DNA from 3 places in the Lactobacillus sp. PV012 genome. Region 2 is predicted to be linked to each of the others. Evidence: predicted binding sites of a transcription regulator. Region 2 holds the regulator's gene; each other region holds the start of a gene.

Evidence for each region. The regulator HrcA, encoded in region 2, represses chaperone genes, less so after heat shock. The targets are predictions, from matches to a motif close to TTAGCACTCNNNNNNNNNGAGTGCTAA.
Region 1: a site for HrcA is predicted at 1,116-1,142, ahead of clpP (ATP-dependent Clp endopeptidase proteolytic subunit ClpP). Genes of this name have one in related genera too.
Region 3: a site for HrcA is predicted at 1,179-1,205, ahead of FP433_RS05905 (ATP-dependent Clp protease ATP-binding subunit). Genes of this name have one in related genera too.

What each region holds. Positions count from the first base shown of each region.
Region 1 covers NZ_CP041983.1:1,144,165-1,146,437, forward strand. Annotated here, with positions in the region: gene FP433_RS05680 (GW dipeptide domain-containing protein) at 1-972, opposite strand, end outside; gene clpP (ATP-dependent Clp endopeptidase proteolytic subunit ClpP) at 1,169-1,753, shown strand; gene whiA (DNA-binding protein WhiA) at 1,800-2,273, opposite strand, start outside.
Region 2 covers NZ_CP041983.1:669,379-671,651, reverse strand. Annotated here, with positions in the region: gene dnaK (molecular chaperone DnaK) at 1-186, opposite strand, end outside; gene grpE (nucleotide exchange factor GrpE) at 205-783, opposite strand; gene hrcA (heat-inducible transcriptional repressor HrcA) at 796-1,842, opposite strand; gene ribF (riboflavin biosynthesis protein RibF) at 1,945-2,273, opposite strand, start outside.
Region 3 covers NZ_CP041983.1:1,189,974-1,192,246, forward strand. Annotated here, with positions in the region: gene ptsP (phosphoenolpyruvate--protein phosphotransferase) at 1-547, opposite strand, end outside; gene FP433_RS05895 (phosphocarrier protein HPr) at 547-813, opposite strand; gene FP433_RS05900 (hypothetical protein) at 933-1,118, opposite strand; gene FP433_RS05905 (ATP-dependent Clp protease ATP-binding subunit) at 1,256-2,273, shown strand, end outside.

The DNA of each region.
Region 1 (2,273 bases), 470 kb from region 2:
TGTAGCTTTTGCTTTTTTACCAACGCTATAGGTAACCTTTTTAGTACCAGCCTTAGTAGTATCTACATTTTGAGTTGATACTTTAACATTCCAATTTCCTACAACATTTCCATACTCATCAGTCGCATAAGATAGTGCATATGGAGTATAAAAACTAGTATCTGGATTTTTGACTAAACTAACAACCTTAGGAACTTCAATCTTATTACGAGCAAAAAAGTTTTCATTTACCCAGCCAGTACGTACCCCATCAACATATATTAACCAGTAACGGTACTTAGTAGCTTGATAAACTTCTGTAGCTTCAATATGATTGTTAGCATAATCAATTCCGTTACCAACTTTTTTACCTAATTTACCAGTATTACTAATTGATTTGTAAACATTGTAATTTTTACTACCAGCCTTTTTTACAACTGCTGCTTGAAAAGTAACATGGCGATTAAATGTTGTGTCTTTAACTTCGTCTTGCTTACTTACAGTAGTTGTTTTTTTAGGGGTATTTTTAGATGATGTAGCAACCTTTTTTTGCTTTTTAGCAGCTTCAATAGCTTTATTAGCAGCTTTATTTTGTTTATCTAGTTTTGCTACCGCATTTTGAACAGATTTAAGGTTATTTGTATAAATATCTTCTTCGTCTTCATTAGTTAAATCTGTAGTTTCTTCATTATTAGCAGGATCAGTATCTTGAACTGCGCCTACTTTTTTATCAGAATTCGTTGTCTGATCTTGAGTAGCTTGAGAGGTACTTTCTGAATTATTTTGGCTAGTTTGAGATTCAGATTTTGTATTATCAGTTTGTGTTGGTTCTTTATCTTGGTTATTATCAGTTTGAGTTGTTGTAGTTTGGGACACTTGTGATGAAGATACACTATCAGCTTTTACTGGATTTGAAAGTAAAACCATACTTAAAGCAGCTGCTGATAAAAATGATCCTAATACCATTGTCCTTTGCTTTTTGATATACTTCACAATTAACCTTCCTCTATACACTCTATCTTATTTCATTACAGCAAGTTTCTCTGTGTGATCTATGTTCTATTTTATCGTATTTAAAAAAATTTTAAAGTGTTTTGAAATTCTTTATTTGACATAATAGTAAATACATGTTTTAATTAGCACTAAAAGCAGTAGAGTGCTAATTTTAATTTTAAGGAGGTTATGTTTAATGCTTGTACCTACAGTTATTGAACAAACCGCACGTGGAGAACGTGCTTATGATATTTATTCACGACTTTTAAAAGACAGAATTATTATGCTTAGTGGTGAAATTAATGACCAAATGGCTAATTCTATCATTGCACAACTTTTATTCTTAGATGCGCAAGATAACACAAAAGATATTTCATTATACATTAACTCACCAGGTGGTGTAATTACTTCTGGTCTTGCAATTATGGATACTATGAATTTCATCAAATCAGATGTTTCAACCATTGCAATCGGAATGGCTGCTTCAATGGCATCTATTCTTTTGACTGCTGGAACTAAGGGTAAACGTTTTGCTTTACCAAACTCCACAGTTTTAATTCACCAACCATTAGGTGGTGCTCAAGGTCAACAAACTGATATCCAAATTGCTGCCGAAGAAATCTTAAAGAGTCGTAAGAAATTAAACCAAATTTTACATGAAACTACTGGTCAACCTTTAGATAAAATTCTTAAGGATACCGAACGTGATAATTATCTTACTGCTGAAGAAGCAAAAGATTATGGTTTAATTGACGAAATTTTAGTAAACAAGAAAAACTAGTCTAAATATACATTAAAAGAGATGCTAGAGTCCTAGCATCTCTTTTTTACTCATTTCTAATTTTTTCAGCCATCGAATGAAGTTTCTGAAAACGATGGTTAACTCCCGATTTTGAAATTGGTCCATCCGGAACCTGCGCAGCTACTTCTTTTAATGAGAGTTCTGGATTATCTAATCGAAAACGAGCCAAAATTGATAATTTTTCAGGTAAACTATCTAATCCAACTGTTTGTTCTAAAACTTCTATATCTTCAACTTGCTTAGCTGCCGCATTAGCTGTCTTTTTGAGATTTGCTGTATCACAATTTACCAAACGATTAACAGAATTACGCATATCACGCATAATGCGTAAATCTTCAAAATTTAACATTGCATTGACTGCACCAACAATATGAAGAAAATCTCCTATTTTTTCTGCTTCTTTTAAGTAAACAATATAGCCATTACGTCTTTTTGTCTTCTTTGCATTTAAATGAAAATAGCTATTAATCAATCTCAATAAATCATCGTTATGATTTTC
Region 2 (2,273 bases):
ATTAGGATTAGTAATTGCTTGACGCTTTGCTACTTCCCCTACCTGAATTTCACCATCTTTAAATGAAACAACGGATGGAGTGGTACGGTTACCTTCTGGATTAGTAATAATTTTAGGTTGGTTACCTTCAAGTACTGCTACTGCTGAGTTAGTAGTACCTAAGTCAATACCGATAACTTTTGACATCTTATAAGCTTCCTTTCATTACTGAGCTACAACTACCATAGCTGGTCTTAGCGTACGATCTTTATATTTATACCCTTTTTGTAAAACTTGAACTACATGATCAGTAGGATGGTCATCATCAGCTGCTACTGTTTGAACTGCTTGATGCAAAGTAGGATCAAAAGCAGCTCCTTTGGCTTCAATCTCTTCTATACCATGATCGTTTAAGGCTTTTACTAAAGCATCTAAAGTCATTTGGACACCCTTTTGAAGTTGCTTAGCAGCTTCATCATCTGCCTTAACTGCTAATGCTCTTTCTAAGTTGTCTACTGCAGGCAAAACATCTTTAGCTAAATTTTGAGCCTCATATTTTATTAATTGAGCTCGTTCTTTAGTATAACGATTTTGCATATTTTGAATTTCTGCTTGACTTCTAAGATAACTATCTTCAAGCTTTTGATTTTTAGCAGTTAATTCATCCACCTTAGCTTGTAATGCTAAAATTTTTGGATCTTCTGCTTGTTTTTTAGAATCTACTTCTTGTTTCTTATCTTCTGCTTCATCTGGAGTAACTTTATTTTTCAAGTCTTCTTCTTTAGGAAATTCTTCTTTACTCACAGCTAGCCTCCTTTAATTTAGCCTTCCATAATAATCAAGTAATTTCTGTGCTAATTCTGTCCGAAAAGAATCAAGCAACCCAATCATTTGTGAATAAGGCATATTTGTCGGACCTAAAAGAGCAATTGTACCTCTTCCATATTTTCCCACCGTATAATGAGCAGTTAATAAACTGTAATTATCTAGTAAGCTAGAAGGTAAGTCACTTCCTAAAGTAACTTGAACTCTGTGGGAATCAGGACTTTGAGAACTAAGACCAATTAATCTACAAATTTCATCATTTTTATCAAGTAACTCATATAAAGATTTTATTTGTCTAACATCTTTATTTTCTGAATTATTAAATAAGTTAATTTGACCATCTACATATAATTCTTCACTAAGTGAATCTTTTATCACATCTTCAAGAAGTTTTAGGACTTCTGGTGATGAGCCTCTTAAAAGTAGATGCTGCGCAATTTCTTGCATCATTGCTTGATTAATCGCAGTCACAGGCTTCCCTACAACTTGCTTATTAATTAAGCTAACAGCTTCTTCAATTTCTTGCCCACTAATCTTAGTAGGTAAAGAATAAATTTGATTCTTAACATTGCCATCATCTGTAACTAAAATCGCCATTACTTGACGTGCAGATAATGGTACAATTCTAAAACCGGTAATCAACCTACCATCAGTTTCAGGACCTGCAGCAAAGGCAGTATAATTAGTCAAATCTGACAAAATCTTAGCGGCTTCTTGTACAATCTGATTAACTTGACTAAAAGGTTGATCTAAGTGTAATCCTATCTTGTCATACACCTTTGTCGGTATTTGAACCGGATCAACTAAATTATCAAGATAATAGCGATAGCCATCGCTAGAGGGAATACGTCCACTTGAAGAATGAGTTTTTTCAAGTAAGCCCTTTTCTTCTAGGACTGCCATTTCATTGCGAATCGTTGCACTTGAAACTTTAATTGGCAGTTGAGTCATCACGGTTTTAGAACCAACTGGTTCATTTGTTTGAGCAAAGTCTTGAATAATCATCTTCAAGATTAACTCTTGCCGTTTAGTCAACATTTTATCGCCCCTTTATTAGCACTCAAGTTTTATCTGTGCTAACTATTTATTATGATACTAATAAATTAGCAAAAAAGCAAGCTAAGTGCTAAAATATAAAAATTATTTATCTTTAAAGTATTGCTTAATATTTCTTTCGTCACTTTTTAGTTGCTTTATTAGATTTTCAACGCCATCAAATTTGACATTGTCTCGCATAAATTTATACCAAGCAACAGTTAATTCTTTTCCATATGCTTCTTCATCAAAGCCAAAGAGATGGGTTTCAATAGTTAAATTTTTATTTTCAAATGTATCGTTATAGCCGACACTTGTCATTGCTTCATACCACTTGCCATCAATTTTAGCCTTAGTGGCATAGACCCCTGGTTTAGGTAAAACCTTTTTCCCAGAAATATCAATATTAGCTGTTGGAAATCCTAGCTCATGAC
Region 3 (2,273 bases), 520 kb from region 2:
TTACAAATCCTTTAACATATTTCTTATTAAGTTGAGCAGTATCACTTGGAGTTAAATCGTGAGCAATTACTACTACTTCATGATCAATAGCTGCAGGATCTGGTAAAGTTACACCTAATAAGTGAGCCATGATCCGCTTAGATACATCACGCACATCAGCAGCACGCTCTTGCATATAAGCATTATCTGTCATACCTTCAAAAATAGTGATGTATTTTTGAGCGGTCTCATCTAAGGCAGCTTCTGCGTTAATTTTTTGATTTTTAATTTCTTGTTCAATTGCACCAGTAAATTCAGGATCGCTTAAGAATAAAAGGTGAGCATCGAAGACTTGTGCTTCTTCCTCACCTAAACTTTCTTTAGCTTTATCGCGAACTTGTTCAAGTTCCTTAGTTGATTCTTCAACTGCTTTCTTAAAACGAGCAATTTCAGCATCAACATCTGTCACTGAAGTCTTTGAAAACGAAAGGTCAGGTTCTACCAACAAATATGCTGGAGCCACTGCAATTCCATCACTGGCTGCAATACCCTTTAAAGTTTTCGTCATTAGTCAGCTAAGCCTTCCTTTTTCATAGTATCAGCAATTGCTTCAATTGCTTCCTTAGCATCGTCACCTTCTGCAGTAACAGTTACGTCAGCACCTTGACCAACACCAAGTGACATAACACCCATAATAGACTTCAAGTTTACAGTCTTACCATTGTATTCTAAATTAATATCTGAACCAAACTTTGAAGCAGTTTGAACTAATAAAGTTGCTGGGCGAGCATGGATACCTGTTTCTGCAATAATATGAAATTCACGTTTTTCCATTTTTGAATCTCCTTTGAATCTTTAATGTTTTAGGGGTGTAACCCCTTTCTTGTTATTAGAATATCATTTTTTTAATTTTAAAACAAGAATCTTCACTGAAATTGTTTTCATTTTAATAATTAAGTTTCACTTTTAATTTTCGTATATAAAATTGTACCGCCTCTTTCAGCTTTTCCTGTTATTTCCTGACGTCGCCCAAATTTTCGTAAGGTCTCTTGAAAACTAAAAGCTTTTTGAGGCTCTACTCGATACTCAGTTAATTCTCCATCAGCTAATTTTATTAAAATTTCTTCATATTCTTTCATCTTTTCAATCACCATTTTAAATTTATTAAGTTTTTCTTACGAAAAGTAAGAAATTGAAGTTTAGCACTTGACGAATTAGAGTGCTAACGATTACAATTACCAATAACATATTATACAAATAAAAAGGAGGCTGGCACATGTTATGTGAAAATTGTAATGAGCGCCCGGCTACTATTCGCTTCTATGCAAACGTAAATGGCCAAGGCCGCAATATATCTTTATGTCAACAATGCTATCAAGAATTAAAAAATATGCAAGGAACTAATAAAAATATGAATAATGAATTTTTTGGTGATTTCGATGAATTTTTAAATGCATTTTCTGGAAATCAAAATCGTAATAATCAAAATCCTAACCAAAGAAATATGGGAGCAGGCGGACGTAATGGTGGACGTCGTCCTAAAAGACCTTCCCTTTTAGACCAATACGGAACTGATCTCACCGAATTAGCCAAAAAAGGCAAAATAGATCCTGTAATTGGTCGTGATCAAGAAATCGCTCGTGTAATTGAAATTCTAAACCGAAGAACTAAGAATAATCCAGTTTTAATTGGTGAAGCTGGTGTAGGTAAAACGGCTGTTGCTGAAGGACTAGCACAACAAATTGTTGACGGCTCTGTTCCAGCAAAATTACAAGATAAACGCATTATTTCTTTAAATATGGTTTCTTTAGTTCAAGGAACCGGAATCCGGGGCCAATTTGAACAACGGATGGAACAATTAATTAAAGAATTAGAAAAAAAAGACGACATCATACTTTTCATTGACGAAATTCATGAAATTGTTGGTGCTGGTAATTCTGAAGGTGGAATGGATGCTGGTAACATTATTAAACCAGCCTTAGCTCGGGGTGAATTTCAATTAATTGGAGCTACTACTATCAAAGAATTTAGAAATATTGAAAAAGATTCTGCCTTAGCTAGAAGATTCCAACCAGTTCAGGTAAAAGAACCTTCAATTGAAGAAACTATTAAGATCTTACAAGGTATTCGTCCACGCTATGAAGATTATCATCATGTAAATTACACTGATCAAGCAATCGAAGCAGCCGTTAAACTTTCTTCACGTTATATCCAAGACCGCTTCTTACCTGATAAGGCAATTGACTTACTTGATGAAGCTGGGTCAAGAATGAACCTAACCATTCCTTATGTTG